2 regions of the Kluyvera huaxiensis genome follow, and region 2 is predicted to be linked to the other one. Evidence: predicted binding sites of a transcription regulator. Region 2 holds the regulator's gene; the other holds the start of a gene.
What was found. The regulator PurR, encoded in region 2, represses purine synthesis genes. The targets are predictions, from matches to a motif close to CANGCAAACGTTTGCNTG.
Positions count from the first base shown of each region.

Region 1: purE (5-(carboxyamino)imidazole ribonucleotide mutase) is a predicted target of PurR. The motif match lies at 1,732-1,749, and genes of this name have one in related genera.

Region 1 is NZ_JBEFLV010000014.1:70,937-78,360, forward strand. It holds gene cysS (cysteine--tRNA ligase) at 1-294, opposite strand, end outside; gene ppiB (peptidylprolyl isomerase B) at 481-975, shown strand; gene lpxH (UDP-2,3-diacylglucosamine diphosphatase) at 979-1,701, shown strand; gene purE (5-(carboxyamino)imidazole ribonucleotide mutase) at 1,821-2,330, shown strand; gene purK (5-(carboxyamino)imidazole ribonucleotide synthase) at 2,327-3,394, shown strand; gene mnmH (tRNA 2-selenouridine(34) synthase MnmH) at 3,503-4,591, shown strand; gene ABOC97_RS15280 (ABC transporter ATP-binding protein) at 4,588-5,559, opposite strand; partial or broken gene ABOC97_RS15290 (ABC transporter ATP-binding protein) at 5,556-6,533, opposite strand; gene ABOC97_RS15295 (ABC transporter permease) at 6,526-7,371, opposite strand; gene ABOC97_RS15300 (ABC transporter permease) at 7,378-7,424, opposite strand, start outside.
Region 2 is NZ_JBEFLV010000001.1:68,477-75,900, reverse strand. It holds gene sodB (superoxide dismutase [Fe]) at 1-46, shown strand, start outside; gene ABOC97_RS00410 (MFS transporter) at 113-1,279, opposite strand; gene cydH (cytochrome bd-I oxidase subunit CydH) at 1,440-1,529, opposite strand; gene purR (HTH-type transcriptional repressor PurR) at 1,823-2,848, shown strand; gene punR (DNA-binding transcriptional activator PunR) at 2,865-3,776, opposite strand; gene punC (purine nucleoside transporter PunC) at 3,888-5,081, shown strand; gene cfa (cyclopropane fatty acyl phospholipid synthase) at 5,378-6,526, shown strand; gene ABOC97_RS00380 (riboflavin synthase subunit alpha) at 6,567-7,208, opposite strand.

The sequences.
Region 1 (7,424 bases), on a different contig from region 2:
TTTGTGCATCTCAACGATCATGCGGTCGACCAGCGCGACAAAGCTCTCGCCGTTTTCGTTGGCGCGTTTGATGATTTTGTCGTCGATATCGGTGATGTTACGTACATACTTCAGCTTATAGCCGAGAAAACGCAGGTAGCGTGCAACGACGTCAAAAGAGACAAAAGTACGGCCATGGCCAATATGACAGAGATCGTAAACGGTGATACCACACACGTACATGCCGACTTCACCGGCGTGAATAGGCTTAAATTCCTCTTTTTGGCGCGTCATTGTGTTGAAGATTTTTAGCATCGAGAATTCCATGTTTACGTGTGTGAACCGGGCTTTCGCCTGAAACGGCATATTCTACCCGTAATTCAACCCGGAAGCAGCACACAATGCAAGGTGATCGATGTCGTTGGTTATGCTATAACAGGCACCTATATGCCGCTAAACTGCGGGCTAAAGCACCACTCTAATACGGAACAGGATGCAGAAATGGTTACTTTCCACACTAATCACGGCGATATCGTCATCAAAACGTTCGACGACAAAGCGCCGGAAACAGTTAAAAACTTCCTGGACTACTGCCGCGAAGGTTTCTACAACAACACGATTTTCCACCGTGTTATCAATGGCTTTATGATTCAGGGCGGCGGCTTCGAGCCGGGCATGAACCAGAAGACCACCAAAGAAGCTATCAAAAACGAAGCTAACAACGGTCTGAAAAACACCCGTGGTACGCTGGCGATGGCCCGTACTCAGGCTCCGCACTCCGCGACCGCCCAGTTCTTCATCAACGTAGCAGACAACGACTTCCTGAACTTCTCCGGCGAAAGCCTGCAGGGTTGGGGCTACTGTGTCTTCGCTGAAGTCGCAGAAGGCATGGACGTTGTTGATAAAATCAAAGCAGTCTCTACCGGTCGTAGCGGCATGCATCAGGACGTTCCTAAAGAAGACGTTATCATCGAAAGCGTGACCATCAGCGAGTAATTGGTGGCGACACTCTTTATTGCAGATTTGCATCTGCAAACAGAAGAACCGGCGATCACCGCCGGTTTTCTGCGTTTTTTAGCCGGTGAAGCACGCAGCGCCGATGCGTTGTATATTCTGGGCGACCTGTTTGAAGCCTGGATTGGCGACGACGACCCTAACCCGCTACACCGGGAAATCGCGACGGCAATCAAATCATTAGTCGATTCCGGCGTTCCCTGCTATTTCATTCACGGCAACCGTGATTTCCTCGTCGGCAAGCGTTTCGCTCGCGAGAGCGGCATGCAGTTGCTTGCCGAAGAAAAAGTCCTGCATCTCTACGGTCGCGACGTGCTGATTATGCACGGTGACACCCTGTGCACCGACGATCCCGGCTATCTGGCGTTTCGCGCCAAAGTCCACACCCCGTGGATCCAAAAATTGTTCCTTGCCCTGCCGCTGTTTATCCGTCGCCGCATCGCGCAGAAAATGCGTAACGACAGCAAAGCGGCCAACAGCAGCAAGTCGATGGCAATTATGGATGTGAACCCACAGGCGGTCGTGGCGGTGATGGAAAAACATCACGTGCAGTGGCTGATTCACGGGCATACTCATCGTCCGGATATCCATACGCTCAACGCCAACGGCGAAACGGCGCACCGCGTGGTGCTAGGTGCCTGGCATAGCCACGGTTCGATGGTTAAAGTCAGCCAGGACGACGTCGAACTTATCCCCTTCCCGTTTTAATTTTTCCACCTGACGCCCCCTTATCAGGGTGACGCAACCGTTTTCCTTGCCCATTTTCCGTGTTATTCTCTGTGGCCTCTAACGTCGTGTGCAGCACACCCACAGGAGTTTTAAGACGTATGTCTTCCCGCAATAATCCGGTACGTATCGCCATCGTGATGGGGTCCAAAAGTGACTGGGCAACCATGCAGTTCACCGCAGAAATCCTCGATATTCTGAATGTTCCTCACCACGTTGAAGTGGTTTCCGCCCACCGCACCCCCGATAAACTGTTTAGCTTCGCCGAAGAAGCCGAAAGCAATGGTTATCAGGTGATTATTGCTGGTGCCGGTGGTGCTGCGCATTTACCCGGTATGATTGCGGCTAAAACGCTGGTACCGGTGCTGGGTGTTCCGGTACAGAGCGCGGCCCTGAGCGGCGTCGATAGCCTCTATTCTATCGTGCAGATGCCGCGCGGAATTCCGGTTGGCACGCTGGCAATTGGCAAAGCAGGCGCCGCCAACGCCGCCCTGCTCGCCGCACAGATCCTCGCGCAGCACGACGCAGAACTGCATCAACGTCTGCAGGACTGGCGTAAAGCACAAACCGATGAAGTGCTGGATAATCCCGATCCGCGAGGTGCGGCATGAAACAGGTTTGCGTACTCGGCAACGGCCAGCTAGGCCGGATGTTGCGCCAGGCCGGTGAGCCATTGGGCATTGCCGTCTGGCCCGTTGGCTTAGAAGCCGACCCGGCCGCCGTGCCGTTTCAGCAGAGCGTGATTACCGCCGAAATTGAACGCTGGCCGGAAACCGCGCTGAGCCGCGAACTGGCAGAGCATAAAGCGTTTGTTAACCGCGATGTTTTCCCGATTATTGCCGATCGCCTGACGCAAAAATCGCTGTTCGATAAACTTGGCCTCGCCACCGCTCCGTGGCAGCTGCTGGCGAACGCCGGTGAGTGGCCTGCGGTCTTTGACCGTCTGGGCGAGCTGGCGATCGTGAAACGCCGCACCGGTGGCTACGATGGGCGCGGCCAGTGGCGTCTGCGCGCCGACGAAACCGCACAGCTGCCGGACGATTGCTACGGCGAGTGCATCGTTGAGCAAGGTATTAACTTCTCTGGCGAAGTGTCGCTGGTCGGCGCTCGCGCACACGATGGCAGCACCGTGTTCTATCCCCTGACCCACAACCTACATCAGGACGGTATTCTGCGCATGAGCGTGGCCTTCCCGCAGGCAGATGCTCAGCAGCAGGCGCAGGCAGAAACGATGCTTTCCGCCATTATGCAAGAGCTGAACTATGTGGGCGTGATGGCGATGGAGTGCTTCGTAACGCCTGCCGGTCTGCTGATCAACGAGCTGGCTCCGCGTGTGCACAACAGCGGCCACTGGACGCAGAACGGCGCCTCCATCAGCCAGTTCGAACTGCACCTGCGCGCCATTACCGACCTGCCGCTACCGCCGCCGGTGGTCAATAGTCCGTCAGTGATGGTTAACCTGATTGGCACCGACCTGAACTATGACTGGCTGAAGCTGCCGCTGGTGCACCTGCACTGGTATGACAAAGACGTTCGCGAGGGCCGTAAAGTGGGCCACCTGAACCTCAATGACAGCGATACCGGCCGTCTCGCCGCTACGCTGGAAGCGCTGGTTCCGCTGCTGCCAGCCGAGTACGCCAGCGGCATCGCCTGGGCGCAAACCCGGCTGAAATAGGCCTTTAGTGCCGGGGAAAGCAACTTACGCTTCCCCGGCCCCCTCCTTGAAGCGTAAAATCCCGCCGTAACCGCAATACCCCCACTTTGTTCACATAAGGATTTCCCCATGAATAATGGGACGGATTACTGCGCCATTCTGCGCGCGGAAACGCCCATCATTGACGTTCGTGCACCGGTTGAGTTCGCTCAGGGCGCAATGCCCGCCGCCGTTAACCTGCCGTTGATGACCGACGAAGAGCGCGCCGCTGTTGGCACCTGCTATAAACGCGAAGGGGCCGACGCCGCGCTGGCTCTGGGGCATAAGCTGGTTGCCGGCGACACTCGCCAGCAGCGCATTGCGGCCTGGCTGGACGCCTGCCGTGACACACCGAACGGCTACCTGTGCTGCGCTCGCGGCGGGCAGCGTTCGCATATCACGCAAAGCTGGATAAAAGAGCATGGCATCGACTATCCGCTGATCGTTGGCGGCTATAAGGCCCTGCGTCAGGCGGCGATTAAGGCGACCGAAGAACTGGTCCGCCATCCGATAATCCTTATCGGCGGCTGCACCGGTAACGGCAAAACGCCGCTGGTTCGCCAGCAGCCACAGGGAATCGATCTCGAAGGTCTGGCCCATCATCGCGGTTCCTCATTTGGCCGCACGCTCAATGCGCAGTTCTCCCAGGCTACTTTTGAGAACCACCTGGCAACGGCGCTGCTGCAAGGCGCGCATGAACAGGATCGCGTTCGCTGGGTGCTGGAAGATGAGGGCCGGATGATTGGCGCTAACCACCTGCCGGAATGCCTGCGCGAGCGCATGGCGCAGTCGCCTATCGCGGTGGTGGAAGATCCATTTGAGCTGCGCATCGAGCGGCTGCGGGAAGAGTATTTCACCCGTATGCACCACGATTTTTTCACCGCCTACGGTGAAGAACAAGGCTGGCAAGAGTACAGCGCCTATCTGCATCATGGCCTGTTCGCTATCCGCCGCCGTCTGGGGCTACAGCGCTTTGCTGAACTGACCGCCACCCTCGACGAATCACTAGCCGAGCAGCGGCGCAGCGGCTCCACCGAAGCGCATTTCGCCTGGCTGGTACCGCTGCTTAACGAGTATTACGACCCGATGTACCGCTATCAGCTGGAGAAGAAAGCCGACAAGATTGTCTTCCGTGGGACATCAGAAGACGTCGTGAGCTGGCTCTCTTCGCACCCTTAAGCCTTAAATAGCCAGCAGGCCGCAAAGTGGCGCGGAGCTATTTCTCGCATCGGCGGCTCCTGCTGCTGGCACTGCGGCATCACGTGCGGGCAGCGGCTGCAAAAACGGCAGCCGCGCAGTTCCGCCGTAGGGCTGGGGATTTCGCCTTTTAACCCGCCGTCGTCCAACTGCTGAATCCGCGGATCGGCCACCGGTACCGAGGCCAGCAGCGCCTGCGTATACGGATGCGCCGGACGCTGGTACAGCTCGCCCGCTGGCGCTACCTCCACCAACTTACCGAGATACATCACCCCAATGCGGCTGGAAATATGCCGCACCATCGACAGGTCGTGAGCGATAAACAGATAGGTCAGCCCCAGCTCCTGCTGCAGGTCCTGCAAAATGTTCACTACCTGCGCCTGCACCGACACATCCAGCGCCGACAGCGGCTCATCGCACAGCACAAACTCCGGGCGCACCGATAGCGCACGGGCAATGCTGATGCGTTGGCGCTGCCCGCCGCTGAACTCATGGGGGAAACGGGTCAGATGCTCAGGCTTAAGCCCCACTTTGTAGAGCATTTCCTCGGCGCGCTCGCGCTGGGTATGGGCATCATAGCCATGAATTTTCATCGGCTCAGCCACCAGCTGTTGTACCGTCATACCGGGGTTAAGCGACGACCACGGGTCCTGGAAAATAGCCTGCATCCGGCGGCGTAACGGCTTGAGCGTTTTCTCCGATGCCTGCGCAATATCCTGCCCGGCGAATTCAATGTCACCCGAGGTGATATCAAACAGCCGCAGAATCGACCGCCCGACCGTCGATTTACCGCAGCCGGACTCCCCCACCAGGCCGAAGGTTTCGCCCGGCTGAATATCAAAGCTGACGCCATCAACGGCTTTTACCAGCCGTTTTTGGCTGAAGATGCCGCCATTGAGGGCATAATGTTTCCGCACCTCGCGCAGACGAATTAACGGTGCCTCGCTCATGCCGATACCTCCTGTTCTGCCGATAACCAACACGCGACCCGATGGCCTGCGCCACATTGACGAAACGCCGGCTGCGCCGCGCACTGCGGCATACGCAGCGAGCAGCGTTCGGCAAACGGGCAACCCGGCGGCGGGTTCAGCAGCCCCGGCGGGGAGCCTTCAATCGGCGAGAGCCGGTGCTCCGGGTCATCGGCGCGAGGCAGCGAAGCCAGCAGCCCCTGGGTATACGGGTGCGCCGGGCGCAGGAAAATGTCTTCGGCGCTGCCCTCTTCCATCACCAGCCCGCCGTACATCACCACCACGCGGCTGCACATCTGCGCCACCACGCCAAGGTCGTGCGTAATCAGCAAAATCGCCGCCTGGGTTTGCTGCTGCAGCGATTTCAACAGCCGCAGGATTTGCGCCTGAATGGTCACGTCCAGCGCGGTAGTCGGCTCGTCGGCAATCAGCAGCTGCGGGTCACAGGAGAGCGCGATGGCAATCATCACCCGCTGGCGCATCCCGCCGCTGAATTCATGCGGATACTGCTTAAAGCGCCGCGGCGCATCGGCAATACCCACGCTTTCCAGCATCGCCAGCGCCTTTTCGTTGGCGGCTTTGCGGCTTAGCCCTTTATTGCGCATCAGGATTTCCGTCATCTGCCGGCCAATCGTCAGCACCGGATTAAGCGCGGTCATCGGGTCCTGGAAAATCATCGCGATGTCGTTGCCACGGATTTGTCACATTTGCTGCGGCGTTTTCTGCGCCAAATCGTCGCCGCGAAAACGTACGCTGCCGCCGGTGATTTTGCCGTTATTGCCCAGCAGTTGAAGAATCGATTTACAGGTTACGCTTTTGCCGCACCCGGATTCTCCGACGATGCCGACCAGTTCCCCGGCGTTAAGCGCAAAACTGACGCCGCGCACCGCGTGAACTTCCCCATCGCGGGTGAAAAACGAGGTTTGCAGGTTATCAAGCTCAAGTAAGTCAGGCATCGCGGTTGGCCCCCGGTTCGAAGGCGGTGCGGAACACGTCGCCAAGTACGTTAAAGCTAAAGACGGTCAGCAGAATCAAAATGCCCGGGAACATGGCCAGCCAGGAGGCCTCGCCGATATACGACTGGGCGTTGTTGAGCATGCTGCCCCACGATGCGGCGGGCTGCTGGACGCCAAGGCCAAGGAAGCTCAGCGTCGACCCCATGAGAATCGCCGAAGCAATATTGAGCGTCGCGGCCACGATAATCGTCGGCAGCACGCCGGGAATAATATGCCGGGCGATAATACGCAGCGGGCTTTCCCCGGAGGCTCGAGCATAGAGAACGTATTCACGCTCCTTGATAGACAGGGTTTCCGCGCGCACCAGCCGCGACATGTTCATCCACGTCAACAGGCTGATAATCATAATGATGTTGTCCACACCCGGCTTCAGATAGGCGTTCAGCACCAGCAGCAGGAAGAAGGCCGGGATCGCCATCAGAATATCGACAGCGCGCATCATCAGGTTGTCCAGCCAGCCGCCAAAATAGCCGCTGATAGTGCCCACCACGGTGCCAATCAGCGTGGAAAACAGCATCGCCAGAAAGCCAACCATCAGCGAGATGCGACCACCGGAAAGCGCGCGGGTAAAATAGTCGCGGCCATATTCATCGGTGCCAAACCAGTGTGCGCCATCGGGCGGCAGCATGCGGGCGGCCAGCGACATCTGATCCGGATCGTAAGGACTGAAGCCCGCGGCAAGCGCCGCGACCACAAAGATAAACAAAACCAGCAGGGAAAACTGCGCCGGACGATTGCGGCGGAGCTGGTGGCGAACGTTTTGCCAGCGTCGATTCATCGTCGGTTACCTCATTGTACGAATGCGGGGATCGGCAAAGCGATACAGCAGAT
Region 2 (7,424 bases):
GGCTCTGGTGAACTGGAAATTTGTTGCTGACAATCTGGCGGCATAAGCCACGATCATCTGCGTCATCCGGTGATAAAAAAAGCAGAAGGTTAACCTTCTGCTTTTTCTTTAATTACTGGCTAACAACCGCCTCTTCGCCTCGGCTGCGGCTACTGAAGAAGACCACCAGCAGCGCCAGGCCGGCGACAATCGCGCCCATCACCGGTACAAAGCTGTAACCCAGACCACCGGAAATCACCGCACCACCGGCTACCGCACCCAGCGCATTGCCCAGGTTGAACGCGCCAATATTCACCGATGACGATAGCCCCGGAGCTTCATGCGCCACGCGCATCACCCGCATCTGTAGCGGAGGCACCACCGCAAAGGTTGCCGCGCCCCACACCACCATGCTGACGGCGGCCCCTATCTGCGTTTGCGCAAGGAATGGGATCGCCAGCATAATCACCATCAACAGCAGCAGGAAACCTTTCAGCGTCCCACTCACCGAGCGGTCAGCGAACTTGCCGCCCAAATAGTTACCAATTGAGAAGCCGACGCCAATTAACACCAGCATCAGGGTAATAAAACCAGAAGTCGCATGCGTAATGCTGTGCAGAACCGGTGAGATATAGGTATAGAGGGTGAACATCGCCCCCGCACCCAGCACGGTGGTAAGCAGTGCGGAAAGCACCTGTGGGCGAACCAGAACCGACAGTTCACGTTTAACATCCGGCTTTTCCCCCGCCCCGCCTTTCGGCAGAGACAGCCACAGGCTCGCGATTGCAATCACCCCAAGACCCGCTGTAGCCAGGAACGACATTCGCCAGCCAATTGTTTCACCAAGCCAGGTTGCCGCAGGAACGCCGCCAATATTGGCAATCGTCAGCCCCATAAACATGGTGGCGACCGCGCTGGCCTGCTTGTGTTTTGGCACTACGCTTGCCGCTACAACCGATCCCAGACCGAAGAACGCTCCGTGGTTGAGACTGGTAATAATGCGCGACAGCATCAGGGTGGTATAGTCCGGCGAAATAGCCGACAGCACGTTGCCCAGCGTAAAAATGGCCATCAGGAAGATCAGAGCGTTACGACGGCCGCGATGGGACAACAGCAGCGTCATCAGCGGCGCACCGACCATAACCCCTACCGCATAGGCGCTGATCAGCATTCCGGCCGCCGGTATGGAGACGTCAACGCCTTTCGCAATAACGGGCAGCAGCCCCATCGGTGAGAACTCTGTGGTACCAATACCAAATGCCCCGATAGCTAACGCTAGTAAGGGAAAGTTAATTTTCATGCAATGACTCCGTTTAGCCGCAGTCTGGACGCGGCCTGGCAACATAGTGCAAAAGCATGACATCAATCACAGAAAAACAGAAGTGTACAAAACTGCAAAAGATTATTGCGAAATGAGTAACAATCAGTCGTGAGGGAGCGGATGCCCCCTCACTGGGGAATTAATGCAAAATAGCGGTAAAACCTGCAGCGACGATCAGAGCCAGCGCAATAACGGTCGTACAGAGAGACAGTTTAAGATCGGTACTCATCAATTTTTCTCCTTTTGATTACCACAGTAAAACTGCGTTTAATCATTTTTGCACAGTTAATCGTAAAAATCTTCACAGATTTAGCAGGATGTTTGTTTTTGCTCTTCCACTTTGCGCCAGGATAAGTCAAAATTCGACGCTTATTTATGAGCGTACCGGCCATTGACCCCCTCCTGTCGTCCTGTATCGTTTCCCGGCGAATCACAATCACTAAGATTGTGCCAGGGTGTGTGAAGGCAAACGTTTTCCTTTCGATTTTATCAGGGGCAGGCCAGGGTCTGGAGTGAGATGGAATGGCAACAATTAAAGATGTAGCGAAGCGCGCAAACGTTTCCACTACAACCGTATCACATGTAATTAACAAAACGCGTTTTGTCGCTGAAGATACGCGCGAAGCCGTGTGGGCGGCTATCAAAGAGCTGCATTACTCACCGAGCGCCGTTGCCCGTAGCTTGAAGGTCAATCACACCAAATCGATTGGTTTGCTGGCCACCAGCAGCGAGGCCGCCTACTTTGCCGAAATTATCGAAGCCGTTGAGAAAAACTGCTTTGAGAAAGGCTATACCCTGATTCTCGGCAACGCGTGGAACAATCTAGAAAAGCAGCGCGCTTATCTGTCGATGATGGCGCAAAAACGCGTCGATGGCCTGCTGGTCATGTGCTCTGAGTATCCAGAACCCCTGCTGACTATGCTCGAAGAGTATCGTCACATTCCTATGGTGGTGATGGACTGGGGTGAAGCTAAAGCTGATTTTACCGATTCGGTTATCGATAACGCCTTTGAAGGCGGCTATATGGCTGGTCGTTACCTCATCGAGCGCGGCCATCGCGATATTGGCGTGATCCCTGGCCCACTGGAGCGTAACACCGGCGCAGGTCGTCTGGCGGGCTTCATGAAGGCAATGGAAGAAGCGCTGATCAACGTCCCGGCTAGCTGGATTGTTCAGGGCGACTTTGAGCCCGAGTCAGGCTATCGCGCGATGCAGCAGATTCTGTCTCAGCACCCGCGCCCTACCGCCATCTTCTGCGGCGGTGATGTGATGGCGATGGGTGCGCTCTGCGCCGCCGATGAGATGGGGCTGCGCGTGCCGCAGGATATTTCACTCATCGGTTACGATAACGTGCGCAACTCCCGCTTCTTTACGCCGGCGCTGACCACCATTCACCAGCCAAAAGATTCGCTCGGTGAAACGGCCTTCAATATGCTGATGGACCGTATCGTCAGCAAGCGCGAAGAGTCGCAGTCGATTGAGGTGCATCCACGCCTTATCGAGCGTCGCTCCGTGGCCGACGGCCCGTACCGCGACTACCGCCGTTAATTTTCCAACGGACGCCTTACACGGGCGTCCGCAACCACTCCTCGTTTAACGTCTCACTGTCCCCCAGATACTCCAGCAGCCAATTTAATGCTGGCGAAGCTTCGCTTTGCTGCCAGGTCACACAGCAAGCCGCATCCGGGAAGGGATTTTCCAGCGTCAACGCCACCCACTCCCCGCTATCCAGCCACGGCTGCGCCCGATGTCCGGGGACCATTGCGGCACACAGCCCTGCTGAAATGCAGGTTTCCGAGGATTCCCAGTCCGGTACTACCACCCTCTTTTGGTTATCCAGCAGCCAGGTCGTACGTTTGGGTAATGAACGCGAGGTATCTTCGCGCACCAGCGATGGCCAGTTGCGCAACACTTCATCGCTAAGCGGGCCTTCCATCTTCGCCAGAGGATGGGAGCTCGCCACCACGCAGTGCCAGTTCAGCATGCCCATATCGCGAAAAGCAAAGCGCCCACCGACCGGAATGGCCTGGGTGGCGCCAATCGCTAATTCCACGCGTCCATCAGCCAGGGCGTCCCACACGCCGTTGAACACTTCCTGAAAAACAATCAGTTCAACATCGTTAAAATGACGGTAAAAATCGACAATCAGCTGGCGGGTACGTTCCGGTTTAACGATATTATCGACGGCAATGGCTAACTGCCCGCGCCAGCCGTTAGCAATCTGCTGGCATTGCTGGCGCGTGATCTGCATTTTTTTGATGACAGAGCGCCCTTCCTTTAAAAACCATGCTCCCGCGGGCGTTAATTCAACATCCCGATGGCGTCGTTCAAACAGCGGGACCGCCAGCCACTCTTCAAGCTGACGCACCGTATAGCTAACCGCTGAAGGCACCCGGTGCAGCTCCTGCGCTGCCGCGCTAAAACTACCATTACGGGCTACCGCATCAACCACTTCCAGAGAATATTCAGACCACATTTTTTGCCTGCAAAAAATTTGAACCCATGACTCAAATATTAGCGTTTCACAACCGCTATTGCACTCTCTACACTCTGCCGGACTATTTACTAACGATAAAAAGGGCGATTTATGCAACCTGGGAAAGGATTTTTAGTCTGGCTCGCGGGACTCAGCGTGCTGGGCTTTTTGGCGACCGATATGTACCTGCCAGCCTTCGCGGCCATTCAGGAAGACCTGCAAACGCCGGCATCCGCAGTGAGTGCCAGCCTGAGTCTGTTCCTCGCGGGTTTCGCGATAGCGCAACTGCTGTGGGGGCCACTGTCTGACCGCTATGGCCGTAAACCTATTCTGTTGGCGGGTTTAACCATTTTCGCCATTGGTTGTCTGGGGATGCTGTGGGTACGCGATGGCACCACACTGCTGGTGCTGCGCTTTGTGCAAGCGGTCGGCGTCTGTGCCGCAGCTGTCACCTGGCAGGCGATGGTCACTGACTACTATCCAGCGCATCGTACCAATCGAATTTTTGCCACCATCATGCCGCTGGTTGGGCTTTCCCCTGCGTTAGCCCCGCTGCTTGGCAGCTGGCTGTTGGCGCACTTTGACTGGCAGGCTATCTTTGCCACCCTGTTCATCATCACCTTGGTGCTGATGCTGCCAGCGCTGCGCCTGAAACCTGCGCACAAAAAGAATGCCACCAGCGAAGAGAAATTAACCTTTATGCGCCTGCTGCGCAGCAAAGACTATCGCGGCAACGTACTGATTTATGCGGCCTGTTCCGCCAGCTTCTTTGCGTGGCTCACCGGCTCACCGTTTATCCTGCATGAAATGGGCTATAGCCCAACCGTGATTGGCCTGAGCTACGTACCGCAGACCATCGCCTTCCTGGTGGGCGGCTACGGCTGTCGCGCAGCGCTACAAAAATGGCAAGGTTCGCAGCTTCTGCCATGGTTGCTGGTACTTTTCGGTGTTAGCGTGATAGCAACCTGGGCCGCTGGTCTGGTAGAAAACGTCTCTCTGACCGCATTGCTGATTCCATTCTGCGTGATGGCTATCGCCAACGGCGCTATCTATCCGATCGTTGTTGCTCAGGCACTGAAGCCTTTCCCACAGGCCACCGGCCGTGCCGCGGCGTTACAAAATACGCTGCAGCTGGGTCTGTGCTTCCTGGCAAGCCTTGCGGTTTCCACGCTGATAGCCACCCCGCTGCTGACCACCACCTGCGTAATGCTGGCCACCGTGCTACTAGCAGGTATGGGTTACGTTATGCAACGCGCAGCTCGTCGTGAAGAATGCTCGACTAAACACTCCACTTCCCACGCGTAATCATCACGCATATCAATGCCATAAGGCATAGTTAGGACGCTAAGTTTTTTATTGAATCAACTAACTTAGCGTCCTATACTGGATCGGCATCACATAATTAATATACATTGGACTTATTGAGCGGCGGCAGGATGCCACCCGTTAAACCATGGACAGGCTTTCGGCAAGGGGTTCTTCCCTTTCCTTATGCTACGTCGGATAGCAGGCTCACGAATTTTTCGTGACATTTCTCACAACCAGAAAAAAGCGTCTACGCTGTTTTAAGGTTCTGATCATCAGGTCGGGATGGAGAAGCTATGAGCTCATCGTGTATAGAAGAAGTAAACGTACCGGATGATGACTGGTATCGTATCGTTAGCGAGCTGCTGAGCCGAGCTGACATTGAAATCAACGGCAATGCACCCTGCGATATACAGGTCAAAAATCCACAGTTTTTTAAACGAGTATTGCAAGAAGGTTCACTCGGCCTTGGCGAAAGTTATATGGATGGTTGGTGGGAATGCGACCGTCTGGATCTCTTTTTCGACCAGGTGCTGCGTGCAGGATTAGAAAACCAACTCCCCCATCACTTTAAAGATACGCTCCGCATTGCGGGCGCACGCTTATTCAATTTGCAAAGCCGAAAACGCGCCTGGCAGGTCGGGAAAGAACACTACGATCTCGGCAACGATCTGTTCACCCGTATGCTTGACCCTTATATGCAATACTCCTGCGGTTACTGGAAAGATGCGCAAACGCTGGAAGAAGCGCAACAGGCTAAACTGGAATTGATTTGCCAGAAACTGCAGCTGCAACCCGGTATGCAGGTGCTGGATATTGGCTGCGGCTGGGGTGGGCTGGCGGCGTATATGGCAAAGAACTATCACGTCAGCGTGACCGGCGTTACCATTTCCGCCGAGCAGCAGAAACTTGCGCAAGCGCGCTGTGAAAAGCTGGATGTGGAGATTCTGCTACAGGATTACCGCGACCTTGACGCACAGTTTGACCGCATTGTCTCTGTCGGGATGTTTGAGCACGTGGGACCGAAAAACTATGACACTTATTTTTCCGTCGTCGACCGCAATTTAAAACCCGACGGACTGTTTTTACTACACACCATTGGTTCGAAAAAAACCGACAACAACGTCGACCCCTGGATTAACAAATACATCTTCCCGAATGGTTGTTTACCCTCAGTACGCCAGATTGCGCACGCCAGCGAGCCCCACTTTGTGATGGAAGACTGGCACAACTTTGGCGCTGACTACGATACGACACTGATGGCCTGGTATGAACGTTTTGTTGCCAGTTGGCCTGAAATCGCCGACAACTATTCTGAACGGTTCAAACGGATGTTTGGCTATTATCTTAACGCCTGTGCGGGCGCTTTCCGTGCCCGGGATATCCAGCTGTGGCAGGTGATGTTCTCACGTGGAGTTGAGCAGGGTCTGCGGGTCGCCCGCTAGGGGTTCTCGCCTGCACCGTTCTGGCGCAGGCGTTTTCTTATTACTTCTCTTCCGACGCTGCCTGCAGTGCCGCTTCTTTTGCCGCCATCACGCGTTCAACGGTATCAACAACCGCCTGCGTTTGCGGGTCAATTTCAATGTTGACGCGATCGCCCAGACGCTTTTTGCCCAGCGTCGTACGCTCCAGCGTTTCCGGAATCAGGTGAACACAGAAACGGGTTGCCGTGACTTCGCCGACCGTCAGGCTGATGCCATCAATGCCAATAAAGCCCTTATACAGGACATACTTCATCAGCGCCGGGTCCTGAATTTTAAACCAGATCTGCCTATTGTTTTCAGAGGTAAGAATCTTCGCAACTTCAGCGGTGGTCATAATATGGCCGGACATCAAATGGCCGCCAATTTCATCGCTAAATTTCGCTGCGCGTTCAACGTTGACCAGGTCGCCTTCTTTAACATCACCCAGGTTGGTGATCCGCAGCGTCTCTTTCATCAGGTCGAAGCTTATCTGGTCGCCGTTAATCTCTGTCACCGTCAAACAACAGCCGTTATGGGCCACCGATGCGCCCGTTTCCAGCCCCGCCAGCATGTGCTCAGGCAGCGCGACCACGTGTGTGCGGAAGTTTGGTTTTTCATCAATGGACACGATTTTTGCCGTGCCCTGCACAATACCAGTGAACATACAGTTAACTCCTGTTAATCATCATTTCGGTACGTCTACCGATTCATCTGCTACGCACAATAGCAGCAGATAATACAGGTTGCTACCTTCCGCACCCCGCCACTCATTTTTTGACTAGATTAATAGCAAATCCTCGCTACAATATTGGAGCAATTCCTCTATTTATTCTTCTTGCTGCCGGTTAAGGCGGCTTTTCTGTCTCCCGTAGCCGCTGTA